2 linked regions of the Halotia branconii CENA392 genome follow. Each later gene encodes a partner of the first gene's protein in a complex. Links are inferred from orthologs where the notes say so. Each region holds a gene or a part of one and is shown on either strand. Other genes may lie near its edges.

Region 1 (8,587 bases):
TAATCTTCAACTAAAGCGCGTTCCACATCCCATTGATGCAGTAGCACCCGTGATGCTTGTTCGTAAAGCGTTGCTCTATCTCTGGGCAGTTCTTGGTTACGATTAAGAATCGCCATCATTGTTAATAATAGCGGATTCCCAGCTAATTCTGTAATAGCTTTTGATGTGTCAATTGCTCTTTGTAATCGCTCTTGTTTACGTAGTCTATCTATTTCATCATTAAAAGTTAATTCATGCCAGCGATTGATAAAGTCTTGAATTTGTTCTGGTTCTAATTCTTGCAACATGAAGTGACGAAACTCGGCATCTCGTAAACGTTGCGGTTTATAGCCAATCACACGCGAGGTAACAATTACTCGCACCTGAGGATATTCATTTGTGAAGCGGTGAATATCTGTAATTACATCTTCTCGTTTACCTAAGTCAAATACTTCATCTAAACCATCAAACATTACTAAAGCATTACCAGCTTTAAGATGCTCATCAAGTTGATTTTGATTGAGATGATGGATTGTACCACTACATTTATGAAAAAAATCGAGAAAATTATAGCATTCATTATTTTCCCGCCGTCGCATATAAGTACGTAGTTCAATCAAAAGAGGAATCGGTTGAGAAGTTACATTTATTAACGGTGTTTCTGCCCAGTTTAACGTTAAAAATTGCAATAATGTCGACTTTCCTGAACCAGGGTCTCCTAAAATCACTAAATATTTATATGTTTGTTGGTCATTGATAATATCCAATACTGAAAAAAACGGCTGCTCAAAATAAATTCTTTTGTAGCCTTCTAATTCTTCTAAGATAATTTCTGATTCTAATTGGTTACTTTCTCGTAAGCGTCTTAGATGTTCTTTGGGAAGTTCGTGAACTTGGGGTAAAACTTGGTGAACTTCCCGGACATTAGGAGCAATAAACATGCGCCATAATTTCAATTCATTGTAGGCGTAACCAGTAGTATCTAAACTATCTAATTTCAGGTTGCCATATCGTTCGCGTAGTCCTTCTTGATATCCTGGTAAATCAAAACCTGTGGGAATACCAGCGATTTGTTGTAGCATATCCTTTGCTGCTTCTAAATGTTGTGAATCTAAAATAGAACGTAATTTATCTGATTCTCTAATAATTGCTTTAACTTTTTTGAGATACCGCTTCGTCAGTCTTTCCCAATCAAATTCTTGGGGGAGAGTTGGCAAATTCATTTCATACCAAGTATTCGCTAAAACTTGAGAATCTATTAACTGACAGTCTGGTTGAAAAGGATATCCTAAAATTTCTAGTAGAGATTTATGATAAACAAATTTTTTTAAAGGTTGAACATATTGTTTAAGTTCTGCTTCTTCTAAATCTGCATCTTCTAACTCTTGCTGCATCAGCTGCAAAAATTCTTTGAGAGCTTTGCCAGCAGCAATTTCAATATCTTCTTTTTTGAGTTGCTGTAAAATATTTTTGGGAATACATTTTAATAAATCTTTAGCCCAATCTTTAGCCGCATCTTTTGCTAAGTCTTCAAAAATCGGCTTAAAAACAAAACCGACGGTCTGAGTTACTCCCCAAATAGCTAACCAATCTATAATCATACTCATACCGTTTTACTTTAAAGTTGATACATTTGGGGAAGCAGGGGAGGCAGGGGTAGCAGGGGTAGCAGGGGTAGCAGGGGTAGCAGGGGTAGCAGAGGAGGCAGGGGAGGCAGGGGAGGCAGGGGAAGTAAGAAAAGTAATTTGTATCAGTAATTTCGTGAAATTGTATCAAAGTCTGCTCTGTCTTAGACTTCGAGTATATACATCAGCTGCAAAAATTGCTCTGGATTTCAGGATATTTGAAGAAATATGGCAACTAGGGAACTCCGAAAAATAAATTCTTCAATTTATTCCCCCTGCTCCCTGCTCCCCTGCTCCCCTGCTTCCACAACGATGGAATATTTTTTTAGTTAAAAATTCCTTAACCGTCTTGTGATGGGAAAAAGAGTACAGGATACCAGCTTTGACGCAATACTTCAGCTGCAAAACTAGAAATTAACCATTCTTGAAGCTTACCTATTGTTCCTGAAGACAGCGCGATCGCGCTAATATCAGCCATGAAAGCTGTCTCTAAAATCTCAGTGACAGAGTTTCCCTCCCGGACTTCTATCTCTACCTGTAAATTTGTACTTTCCAAATCGGCTTGAATTTGAGATAGGGTTTCGTGAGCTTGCTGTGGTAGAACTTTTCTGGGTATTCCTTTACGACCAGTATTTTCTAAAACCCAGCAAAGTTGACAATGTTGTAGAAACTTCCCAGACTGTTGCTGTGCTAAATGTTTTATCTGTTGCACCAGATAATTTGCCGCTTCACTATCATTATATGGAATTAGCAAAGAGCGAAAAAGGTGTTGACAACGTAATGTTAATTCCTCACAAGTATAAGCAGAAATTAACTGAGGGCGCACTACTAACAGAGGGATTTTTGTTTGGCGCGATAAATCAGCCATTGTACTACCCACCAGTTTTTCCGTAAGTAAACTACGACTTTGAGAACCTAATATAATTAATCCAGACTGATAAGCTTTTGCTACCTTCAAAATTGTCTCAACTGGCTTTCCCGATTGAACTTCTATGTTGACTTCTAAATCATTAAAACCTTCACCAACAGCCTCTGATAATCGGATTTGAGCTTGTTCTACTTTTTCACTATCGACTCGTGGAATAATGCCTTTTTCCCATAATGGAACAACGTGCAGGAACACAATGTGCTTGATCCCTGCAAGCCTAAGACTGGAAACAAAATGCGAAAGACGATGCAACCCGTCAGAAAAGTCTGTACAAATTAATACTCGTTCAAACATAAATAATTAATAAAATAGATTTATAAATATTTTACTTTAACTAAGAATGAGGAAACTTTCGCACTTGATATTCCGCTGATTTCACCAACTCACAAGTTTCTCCCAGTGCTTGAGCAAATCTGCTTTCAATCGCGGCTAAATCTTCTATAGGTATGGCTTTCCACTGTTCCCGTGTCGCCCAGCGCATAATGAGAATAATTTCTGTAGAGTCGTTGGGATTAATCCAAACTTCTTTACCCAGAAACCCAGGATACTCAGCCAGTGCTGTTGTCCAAATTTCTGCATCTTGCTGGATATATCTTTCCCGCATATTTGGGGTTACTTTAAACTTAAGCAGTTCTATAACCACACTTTTTACCTGTGTTTGCTAATTTGCCAAAATAGAGATGTAGGCTAAAATAACCACTCTTCCAGCATAGCTTGAGCAAGAGGCGGGTGGTTTAAAACAATGGAGAGGAAGGGAGTATGGACAGCAACAATTGGTTGCAACAGCTAATGATGGTTGGTATTGGCACAACTTCTCTGGTAGCAGAAAAACTCAAGCAAGTTGGTGACGACTTGGTTAAAGACGGTAAGCTAAATCCTGAACAGGCCAGAGCAGTAATGGATGATGTTGTACAGCAATTAAAATCGGAGCAGGGAAACTGGGATGCCCAAATGCAACGGCAAATGCGAAATATGATGCAGGATTTGGGGGTAGCTCGTCAATCTGAAGTTGATGAACTGCGGGGTAGAATTGACCGTTTAGAACGTCAAGTGCGCGATTTAGAAAATAAGCTTTGGCGTTAAGATGTTGTTTGTGATTTAAACTGATTGTGTTCTATCGGTAATCTAAAATAATTGCCAGATTACCTAAGTAGGGAGAACTCATTTTGAAAGCAATTTTACTCAGCGTGGGTTTCATGCTGATATGTGTTGTAGTTTTGGTGTTAGCACAAGTTGGCAGTAAACAGGACTCTGCGATCGCTGCTAGCTTGAGCCAAACCACACCAGCATCCACGAGTGTCATTGAAAACAATACTTTGATTGCGAGCAAGCCTATGTCTGATGATAAAGCCGTAACTACCCCCTCTGGATTGAAATACGTTGAATTAGAAAAGGGGAGTGGGGCAACTCCTCAAACCGGAAATACAGTTGTAGTACACTACACCGGCACTTTAGAAGATGGTACTAAGTTTGATAGTTCACGCGATCGCGGCCAACCTTTCAGCTTTAAACTCGGCGTTGGACAAGTAATCAAAGGCTGGGATGAAGGACTTAGCACTATGAAAGTAGGCGATCGTCGTCAGTTAATCATTCCGCCAGAATTAGGTTATGGTTCCCGTGGTGCTGGTGGTGTGATTCCACCCAATGCCACACTGCTATTTGATGTCGAATTACTAGATATTAAGTAGGGGCTAGGGGCTAGGGACTAGGGAATAGAGAATAATGCCCTATGCCCTATGCCCTATGCCCCATGCCCAATTTCAATAATTACCTTGTCTAGCTAAATTTTTAAACTTGGTAAACTGTGGGTCGAATAAAAGTTTAACAGTACCTGTTGGCCCATTACGGTGTTTAGCTATTATCACTTCTGCAATGCCGCGATCGGGAGTATCTGGAGAGTAATACTCATCACGGTATAACATGATGACTAAATCCGCATCCTGCTCAATCGAACCCGATTCCCTCAAATCTGACAACATCGGACGCTTATTAGTGCGTGCTTCCACCCCTCGACTCAACTGAGATAAAGCAATCACTGGTACAGATAATTCTCGCGCTAAACCTTTCAGTTGACGAGTAATTTTTGATAATTCTTGAACTCGATTATCGCCTGCTCCTTCCATCAATTGCAGATAATCTATGACAATCAAACCCAATGTTCCTTGTTCTGCTTGCAGTCTTCTTGCCTGAGAACGCATTTGTGTGACTGTAATATTGGGTGTATCGTCAATAAATATTGGCATTTCTGAAAGTATACTAATAGCACGGCTTAACGGTTCCCATTGTGTTTGACTGAGCCGTCCACTCCGCAGATAACCACTTTCAATTTGCGCTTCGCTAGCTAATAGACGTTGTGTTAATTGCTCTTTAGACATTTCTAAGCTGAAAAGAGCAATTGGTAATTTATAAGCAGCGGCAATATTATGAGCAAGGTTTAAACAAAATGCTGTTTTTCCCATTGATGGCCTGCCAGCGACAATAATTAAATCAGAACGCTGAAAGCCGCTAGTCATGGCATCTAAATCATAAAATCCGCAGGGAATACCAGGTAAGGCAATACCTTGATTACGATCTTCAATATCCTGAAAATTATTAATCAGGGTATCAGAAATATGTACCAAGCCAGATTGAGGACGTTCTTGAGTTACACCAAAAACTGTTTGTTCTGCTTGATCAAGAACCTTTGGTAACTCACTCTCAGTCTCGTAACCAAGATGCACAATTTCATTACCAGCTTTAATTAACTGCCGCCGGAAGTATTTATCCATTACCAACCCGGCTAAAGCATCGATATTAACAGCTGAGACTGTGCGATCTACTAAAGTTGCTAATTTATTTCTGCCACCAATGCGGGATAGAATATCGTTGTCAGCCAGCCAACTTGTCACTGAAAGCAAGTCTGTAGGTTTACCTTGAGCGTGTAGCCTAATAGCAGCTTGATAAATATCTTTATGAGCGCTAATATAAAACGCTTCTGGAACTAAGCGATCGCTGACTCGACCAATTGCTTCTGGATCTAGTAAAATTCCCCCTAAAATCGCTTCTTCTGCCTCGATATTTTGGGGTGGTAGGCGTTGCCCGGAGGGGTTGCCAAAGGCATCGCTACCATCACCTTGAAAACTCAGTACTTCAGCCATAAGCGATTTTGGATTATTGATCCGGGTTCATATTACCCTTATAATCCAAAATCACTACAAAAGGCCGTCAAAAATAGGCACAGATACAAGAACTTGAACCCAGCTATCAACATCAAGAACCTTGGAGTAAGCTGTTAAACATTTAATTTGCACATTGAGGCCGCAGGGGGGCAGGGAGCAGGGGGCAAGGGAGAGGGTTTGCAGCTTTTATTACCATTAACATGATGCAATTTAAATGACGATTAGCTTACACGATTTTAAAGCTTAGTCCATAACAGTAAACAGTAAAAACTGGTAACTGATTTAATTTACACCTTACTGCTGACAACTCTTTGATTAAGAACGATTAAACTGGGAAAATAATCAAAGTTAGCTGTATTTAACTAGCTCTTTTTCACAATGGTTTCTACCTTTCCCAACGCCTCTGCTGTAGATTTATCTCGTGTTCGGCTGGCAATCCGTTCATTACAACCACAATTAATAGAATGGCGGCGACGATTGCATCAAAAACCAGAATTGGGTTTTAAAGAAAAACTTACCGCTGAATTTATCTCACAAAAGTTACAAGCATGGGGAATTGAGCATCAAACTGGCATTGCCCAAACTGGTATAATTGCCATTATCAAAGGTAATAAAGGAAACAGTGAGAAAGTCTTGGCAATTCGGGCAGATATGGATGCTTTGCCAATTCAAGAACTTAATGAAGTGCCTTATTGTTCACAGCATGATGGCGTGATGCACGCTTGCGGACATGACGGACATACAGCGATCGCTTTAGGTACAGCTTACTATTTACAACAGCACCGTGAAGATTTTGCTGGCATTATCAAAATTATCTTTCAGCCTGCGGAGGAAGGACCTGGAGGCGCAAAACCGATGATTGCAGCCGGGGTACTGAAAAAACCTGATGTGGATACAATTATTGGTTTGCACTTATGGAATAATTTGCCTTTGGGAACAGTGGGTGTTCGCAGTGGGGCTTTGATGGCAGCTGTGGAGTTATTTGACTGCAAAATTTTAGGCAAAGGTGGACATGGCGCAATACCCCATCAAACTGTAGATTCTGTTGTAGTTGCAGCGCAGATTGTCAACGCTTTACAAACCATTGTGGCGCGTAATGTTAACCCCATTGATTCAGCTGTGGTGACTGTAGGCGCACTTCATGCAGGTACAGTCCACAATGTGATTGCTGATACAGCCGAGATGAAAGGCACTATCCGATATTTTAATCCTGCTTACAAAGGCTTTTTCCAAAAACGTATCGAACAAGTGATTGCAGGAATTTGTCAAAGTCATGGTGCAAATTATGACTTTAAATACCAAGAACTTTATCCACCTGTAATTAATGATGTTAATGTAGCAGAGTTGGTGCGATCGCAAGTCGAACAAGTCATAGAAACACCTGTGGGTATTGTCCCAGAGTGCCAAACTATGGGCGGTGAAGATATGTCATTCTTTTTAGAAGAAGTTCCCGGTTGCTATTTCTTTTTAGGTTCTGCCAACCCTGAGAAAGACTTGGCTTACCCCCATCATCACCCTCGATTTGATTTTGATGAAACCGCCTTAGCAATGGGTGTGGAAATATTTGTGAGATGCGTAGAAAAGTTTTTGAATTGAATATAGAGATTAGGTTTAAATAATCTATTAAATCTACGCAACCCTATAATTGAAACTCTATTATAAATCTGGGCGTGAGAGTAGAAGACAGGTTAATCCCTTATCCTGTCTGCTTAACATATTCCACAATAAGTTAGCATCAAATCTCCCGTAGTATAAGCCCGATCCTGCTAAACCGCCCACGACTACACGGGAAGGGAGATGTCCAACTGGGGCATTTTGGGAAAAGTCTAAGTCTGAGTATCCTAGCCAAGCACCTTTGTTACGCCATCCTACCCGATCACCCAAAAGACACTCTGTCTTGTAATCGACTTTGCCGCCGCACTCCAACCAAATACGTTTTTGCACGCTAAAGCCAAATCGTTTATTACTGTGTCTTACCCAAGCTTGGTTAATAATACGTAAATCAGTAAAAAGAAGGTTATTAATATGTTCAACATCAAGCCAGCCTTGTTCTTCTCTATCAGCTAATTGCAGTATCAGTCTAATAGTTTCCTCATCTGCTTGTTGCCATTTTTTATCTTTGAGTAAGTTTTCTAGTTTATAGTAGATTCTATTTTCATTGGAATTTCGTTCCATAGCTACAGAAGAAAACCAAAGACGGGGTGGTGTTGCAGATGGTTTTAATTCAGGAGAAGGCTGTGTAGTAAAAATATTTTTTATATGTAATTGTATTTGTAAAATTTTATCTTTAAAAGTTTGAGTAACAGTTTGCGACTTATTAACTGAATCGAAATCGGGTGTTAATTTTAATAAATTTAGCCATTCTTGCATAGTTTGGGGTCGGTCTTTTGCCTCTAGTGCCATCCCTTGCAAAATTGCATTATTGACAACATCACTCAGGCTATAAACTAGCTGCTTCGGTGGGATTAATTTCTCGTCATTATATTTACGTTCAAATGAATTAGTAGGGCATTTGCCAGTGACAGTATAATACAAAGATGCAGCCAAACAATATACATCAACTGTTGGGTGACGAACACTTTTATGTAAAAATTCATAAGGGGCAAATGCCTTGTTTCCGAAAGACCTGGAAAAGCTACTTGGCAAAGACATATCCGCAGCAGAAATACCAAAATCTATCAGCACTGCTTTGCCAAATGTAGGATCTTCGTAATTTAAACCGATCATGATATTGAGAGGAGTCCCATCAAGATGTAAAATCTTCTTTTGATGAATCTTTTGCAAGGCTAAACCAATTTGGGATATATACTTTAAAGCTTCTATTTCTTTTAATGCTCCGTTGCGTCTTACTAAATTCCATAAACTACCACCGTGAATATATTCCATCACTAAACAAT
Region 2 (6,146 bases), 3.5 Mb from region 1 along the record:
AACAACTATCTACATTGGTTATCAGCAAGTATCATCTAAAAACAAAGACCCCCGAATTGTTCGTTTTGATAATGGAATCAAGAAATGGTGTCGCAGTGATTACGAAACGACGAATGATGATGGCACAGGCTACGGATTATTTTGGGACGGAAAAGGCGTATTGTATGGAGTTTTTACCTCCACAGGTACTCAGACAGGTAATGATTTCCGGCGCTTTGCTACTGGACGTTGGCTATCTAGTTACGGCAGTGGCGGCGGCGCTAAAGTCGCAGTGATCGCCAAGATTAATCCCGTCAATGGTAGCGTTTACTATGCCACATTTCTCTCTGCCAGAAAACCAAGCGATGGCAAAACTAACTCTTTAGTTGTCACAGGACTATCATGGAATGGTATAAATCTAACTGTGAAGGCAGATTCATGGTGGACTCCCCGCCGCGCTGATAAAAATTCCATGACTTGTTCTGGTTCATCACCTTACAAATACATCGGCGCATTCACTAGCGATTTAACCAAAGTAAGTGCAGCTTCAGCAATGAATTGTTATTAAAAACTCTATCCCCTTGTGGGCATGGGGCATGGGGCATGGGGAAGAAGTTATCAGTTACCAGCACTATTCACTGATTTAACCACCTGTGATACCATTTCACGAAATTATTGATACAAATTACTTTTCTTACTCCCCCTGCCTCCCCTGCTTCCTCTGCTTGCCCAAATGTATCAACTTTAAAGTAAAACGGTATGAAGGGATGGAGTTTCTCGCTGCTTTCAATGAAAAAATTTTATTGGATCAAAGCAATTCTGTAATCGAAAATAGCCGTTGTCTGTCTATTTTTTGCAGCTTGATTTTTTCGGCGTAGAAGGCTTGATAATAAGATTGATAACGTTCTGGTTCAGCTTCTGGATCTGTTGTCTGCCATAGTTCCAAAAAGTGACGATAGCGTTTTTCAATCATCACCAAATTCATGCAAGCGATCGCAGCTTGAACTACTTGCGGAGTCCGCATTATTTCTTTTTTCCATTTCTCGTTGAGATGAAACAGATGTGACACTACTCCCAAGTCTTCTGACAATTGTAGGTATCTATTTTGCAGAGTTGAGATTAAATCTATTTGTTCTGCTTTTATTTCTACAATCTGTTGCCACAAAAATCGATGGTGAGAAAGGCTAAATTGCAAATCTTGTTCTTCTAATTCGTCAATAATCCCTTGACGCTGTTCAAGACAATGCAAGTAAATCCTGAGTAACAAAGCTTCCGCGTGTTCTAAAAGACTGTAATCTGTGGTGAGTGTTGAATGAGAAGGCTTTTCAGCACCTCCCCACGCTTTTTTTGCTGAGACAGGCTTTGAATATATAGCCTTAGTAGGAGCAATTTGAGTGAGCAAATTTTCAACTCTTAGAGGTATCAGTCTGCTATCTCCTAAGCTGAGAATTTCCGCACAGTGAGAAATGTAATAGTTACGTGTATCACTATTGGCTATATTTTTCAGTAACTTAACTATTTGTTGAGTTACTTGCTGGAAATCAGTAGCCTGCCTTAAATCGCGGTTTTGAGTAATTTGCTGAATCTGCCAATCTAGCCACAGTGGGGCATTTGCCAACAATTGTTTATAGTCTTCTGAAGTGTGACTATACAAGTATTCATCAGCATCTTTACCATCAGGTATATTGAGAATTTTTAATTGAACTTCCCCTTTATATGCTAGTTCGGCAATTTCGCCGATCGCGCGTTCGGCAGCAATATTGCCTGCTTTATCGGCATCAAAGTTAAGTACTAATTGTTTCGATTCGGTGTAGCGTAATATCAGCCGTACTTGTTCTAAACTTAATGCTGTACCCAGGGAAGCAACGGCATTAGTAATCCCAGCAGCATGAAGAGCGATCGCATCAAAATATCCTTCTACGACTACTGCTTGATCGAGTTGAGAAATCCCAGCTTTGGCTTCATCTAGGGCAAATAAAGTTTTACCTTTACTAAAAAGTTCGGTTTCTGGTGAATTGAGATATTTGGGTTGATCATCGCCAAGAGTTCTCCCACCAAAAGCAATTACCCGCCCTTGCACATCGCGGATGGGAATGATCAGGCGATCGCGAAATACATCATAATAGCCACCTCCTTGTTTACGTGGCTTAATTAATCCCGCCTTTTCTACTAATTGCACTGGGTAGTGCTTATCTTCTACCAAATAGCGATGGAGAGTTTCCCAACCTGCGGGTGCATAACCCAAGCCAAACTGCTCGATTGTTTCTTTTCTCAGTTGGCGATTAGATTGTAGATATTCAATTGCTTTTAGTTGTGCAGATTGTCTTAGGGCATGTTGATAAAATTGTGCCGTCGAAGCCAGAACTTCATATAATTGTTCGCGTAAAGACAACTGACGCTGCAATTGTTGCCGTTGTTCAGGTTCTAGGGTTTGTATGTTTACTTGGTAACGCCGTGCTAAATCCAATACAACTTCTGTAAACTGGCGTTTCTCCAAATCCATCAAAAATTTAATGGCGTTTCCTCCAGCTTGACAGCCGAAGCAATAATACATTTGCTTTGTCTGACTGACTGTAAAGCTGGGGCTTTTTTCATCGTGAAAAGGACACAATCCCACAAAATCTTTACCGCGCTTGCGTAAGACAACATGTTCTGAGACAACATCTACAATGTCAGCTCGTTGTTTAATTTCCTCAATTGTGTCTGGATGCAAGCGGGGAGTTGGCATAAGTAATCATTTATTCGTCATTAATTATATTTTGACGCAATCTGCAACTAAGCTATTTGGATGATAACTAAGTAAGTCGGCAGGAACAAATTAAGCTACATTAAGCAATGTAAAATTATTGTAATTGATTTCGTAATCAGGGCTTTAGCCCTTTTTTGTTTATATAGCGTCTCGCACAGAGGACTAAAGTCCTCACTACAAACTACTTAAATAATGAACTTAAGCAATAGTCTAGAACAAGAACTTATCCGTTATAACGATTTGATCTCCAGCTATGCCAATGACCCTAGAATCTTCGTGCAGAGGGGTATGGTTTATTTTAAACTAGCTGAGATAAATGCATCTATTGCAGATTTTGACATGGCAGAAAAACTTGACCCGCGTTTAACACCATATTTATGGCAACGGGGATTATCTTACTACTATGCTGCAAAATTTGCAGAAGGTGCTAAACAATTTGAGGTAGATTTGACTGTTAACTTTCAAGATGTAGAAGAGACAGTTTGGCGTTATCTATGTATTGCTCAACTTCAAGGCGTTACCAAAGCACGTCAGTCTTTACTAGAAGTGAAAAACGATCCCCGATTTGTGATGCGGCAGATATATGATTTGTATGCAGACCGCTGTTCTCCAGATGATCTCCTCAAGCTTGGCACAGATGGTAATAAACACACGAAATTTTACAGCCATCTTTATGTGGGTTTATATTTTGAGGCAGATAATCAAGTTGAGAAGGCCAAGCAACATATCATGCAAGCAGTTGGTGAAAAGATTAATGACTATATGTGGCATTTAGCTTTTGTACATCAAAAGTTACGAGGCTTTAATTGAGTTAATCTTTTTTAGCCGATTTTCGTGCCGATTTGGGCGGTGTTCGATGTGCGCCAAAGTATTTTTCACTGCGATAGCGTAGCCACACTCGCAACACTTGGGGAATCTGCTGTTTTTGTTCTTTAGTTAATGTATTGTAAAGTGCTAAGGCGCGATCGCGCTCACCTCGACAGGCAGCATTATTGTGAGCATCCCAATAGCTGCGGGCTACCCGAATCCGCCGACAGACTTCTTTAATTAGCGCGTCTTTAGTCAGTGGAGCTTCTTGCTTTGCCATACTTCAATGCGATGAATTTCTCATGCGATCTTACCGAATCAGGCTCATCCTCACAATTACTAGGACGTTAAATTTGCTAGTCGAGCTACAATCAAATCAGCAATTGATAAAATTCTATAAACATCAAAAAATTTACAAGCGTGACACTCAAAGAGTTAGAACAACAATTTCTTGCCCTCAGTCCTGCTGAAAAATTGCAAGCTATACAGTTACTGGCTCAAAGTCTCGGTAGCAATTGGCAAGGAATTGAGAAAACTCCTAGAGTCTGCGGTGGAGAGGCTTGCATCGCTAAAACTCGTATTCCTGTCTGGATACTTGTAGAAGCTCGCCGTCTTGGATATAGTGATGCTGACCTTTTGACGAGTTATCCAACCATCACAGCTAGAGATTTAGCTAATGCTTGGATATATGCACAAGCTCACCCCAATGAAATTGAATCGGCAATTGAACGTAATCAGGTAGCCTAATCGATGGCTAGGTTTTACGCAGACGAGCAGTTTCCGTTTCCCGCTGTGGAATTATTACGTACTTTGGGGCATGATGTTTTGACAGTCCAAGATGCTGGAAATGCATACAAAGAGACCTCTTGCATAAATATCTTTTTGTCTCACGCAAAGACGCAAAGACGCAAAGAAGAAGCTAAGAATAAGGACTTTTGCAAGAAGTCTAAGGTATAGTTGATGACGAAGTGCTGGCATTTGCCATAAGTCAAGAACGCTCTATATTAACTATCAATAGAGATGATTTTATCCGTTTACATCGTCGTGATTCTAGGCACTTCGGTATTATTGTTTGCACAAACAATCGTAATTGGGAACAGTTTGCAGCCCTGATAGATGAGGCTGTAACAGCAGAAGAACCTTTGCTAGGAAAACTAATTCGTGTAGTACGTCCAGTTACTTAAAGAGTGGCATTGGTGATTGATGGGAGTTAGAGAAATAACAAAGGACAAATGATTAAGTACTTCTAATGCATATTATATTGTTGTTGCCGATTCACCAATCAAGTCTAAAATTGCTGAGGCTTAATTTTATCAGAGGAAATACTATAAATGGGACGTATTTTTATTTCAGCAGCACACGGAGGTAGAGAGGCAGGAGGAATCGATCCAGGTGCGATCGCAGGTGGTACAACTGAAGCTAGAGAAATGATTTTGCTGCGAGATTTTATTGTCACGGAACTCAGGGCGCGGAGTTTTGAAGTTTTAGCAGTTCCCGATGACCTCAGTGCCGCAGACACAATCGCCTGGATTAATTCTCGTAGTCGTCGGGGTGATGTCGCCTTAGAAATTCAAGCTGATGCGGCTAGCAGTCCATCTGTGCGGGGAGCTAGCGTTTACTATATTGCTAACAATACTGAGCGTAAAAGCAATGCTGAATTGTTACTAGTGGGGTTGTTGCGCCGTGTACCTCAGTTGCCTAATCGAGGAGTCAAACCAGATACAGATAGTGGATTAGGTCGTTTAGCTTTTTGTCGCCAAACAATCCTGCCGGCTTTGGTGATGCAAGTGGGATTTCTCAGCAGTCCAGAAGATCGGGCTTTGCTGCAAACTCGTCGCCGGGATTTTGCTTTAGGCATTGCTGATGGACTCGCATCTTGGAGTCGTGTCATTGACCCCACTCCTAATACTCCTCCAGAAGCAACTTATCCAGCTATTAACATCAACATAAATGGGCAAAATTATCCAGAGCAAGGAATAGTGGTGAATGGGAATGCTTACATCCCCATTGATTTAATAGATCGCTTGCGAATTGACCTATCAAAAGCGCCTAATGTCAACCGTATTACTTACCGCAGGATAGTATATGTGAAAGCCGTTGAACTGCGGGACTTTAATATTGCCATCAGTTGGGATGCTGCAACTCGTACCGTCAGCTTACGCTCAAATGTAGTAGTTTGCCCTGGTCAATATGATCGGGTGATGTCAAACGGTATCACCTCAGAAGTACAGTTACAACTATTTTTAAGAAATAATAATGATAATGCCTTAGCCAAGTTTCCTGACATTCCCAAACTTTACCGAGAAGAAGCGATCGCAGAAGGAGTCAATCATGATATTGCTTTTTGCCAAATGTGTGTAGAAACGGGATTTTTACGCTTTGGCAGTGATATTCGACCAGAGCAAAATAATTTTGCTGGTTTAGGTGCGATCGGTGGTGGTGCAGAGGCTGCATCCTTTCCCAGTGCCAGAATTGGAGTCAGAGCGCATATCCAACACTTGAAAGCTTACGCCAGTCTAGAACCTTTAGTGAACGAAGTCGTAGATCCACGGTTTCGCTTTGTCACCCGTGGGATTGCACCATCAGTTAATCAATTATCAGGACGTTGGTC

The links. Proteins that work in one complex are often made in the same cells at the same time.
Region 2: the proteins of dnaB (region 1) and dnaG are in contact, whole or in part, in a crystal structure (PDB 2R6A), measured with the Geobacillus stearothermophilus proteins. The link is inferred for Halotia branconii CENA392 from one-to-one orthologs. Residues at the interface, in WP_033016901.1 of Geobacillus stearothermophilus: Ser13, Glu15, Ala16, Gln18, Glu91, Leu92, Asp94, Ala95, Val96, Pro97, Thr98, Ala99, Ala100, Asn101, Tyr104, Tyr105, Ile108; in WP_049624496.1 of Geobacillus stearothermophilus: Lys456, Leu457, Leu458, Pro459, Ala460, Asn463, Ala464, Leu467, Leu535, Leu536, Ile537, Ala538, Gln544, Glu545, Asp548, Tyr549, His552.

Annotation. Positions count from the first base shown.
Region 1 is NZ_CP124543.1:3,323,924-3,332,510, reverse strand. Bases 3,482-6,424 are described here. They hold dnaB (replicative DNA helicase), read right to left. Parts: upstream 5,670-6,424; coding sequence 4,293-5,669; downstream 3,482-4,292. Other genes in these bases: QI031_RS14560 (M20 family metallopeptidase), read left to right, coding at 6,069-6,424; QI031_RS14570 (FKBP-type peptidyl-prolyl cis-trans isomerase), read left to right, coding at 3,699-4,220; QI031_RS14575 (phasin family protein), read left to right, coding at 3,482-3,615. Outside these bases: QI031_RS14590 (HEAT repeat domain-containing protein), read right to left, coding at 1-1,580; QI031_RS14585 (universal stress protein), read right to left, coding at 1,945-2,826; QI031_RS14580 (TIGR03792 family protein), read right to left, coding at 2,867-3,175; more of QI031_RS14575, read left to right, coding at 3,292-3,481; more of QI031_RS14560, read left to right, coding at 6,425-7,286; QI031_RS14555 (GUN4 domain-containing protein), read right to left, coding at 7,347-8,587. UniProt on the Escherichia coli protein: The main replicative DNA helicase, it participates in initiation and elongation during chromosome replication. Travels ahead of the DNA replisome, separating dsDNA into templates for DNA synthesis.
Region 2 is NZ_CP124543.1:6,840,346-6,846,491, reverse strand. Bases 248-3,204 are described here. They hold dnaG (DNA primase), read right to left. Parts: upstream 2,708-3,204; coding sequence 788-2,707; downstream 248-787. Other genes in these bases: QI031_RS30130 (tetratricopeptide repeat protein), read left to right, coding at 2,921-3,204; QI031_RS30140 (hypothetical protein), read left to right, coding at 248-547. Also shown: more of QI031_RS30140, read left to right, coding at 1-247; more of QI031_RS30130, read left to right, coding at 3,205-3,538; QI031_RS30125 (Precorrin-3B methylase), read right to left, coding at 3,540-3,815; QI031_RS30120 (DUF433 domain-containing protein), read left to right, coding at 3,956-4,282; QI031_RS31860 (DUF5615 family PIN-like protein), read left to right, coding at 4,286-4,492; QI031_RS30110 (DUF5615 family PIN-like protein), read left to right, coding at 4,504-4,719; hormogonium tapered terminus morphoprotein TftA, read left to right, coding at 4,867-6,146. UniProt on the Escherichia coli protein: RNA polymerase that catalyzes the synthesis of short RNA molecules used as primers for DNA polymerase during DNA replication.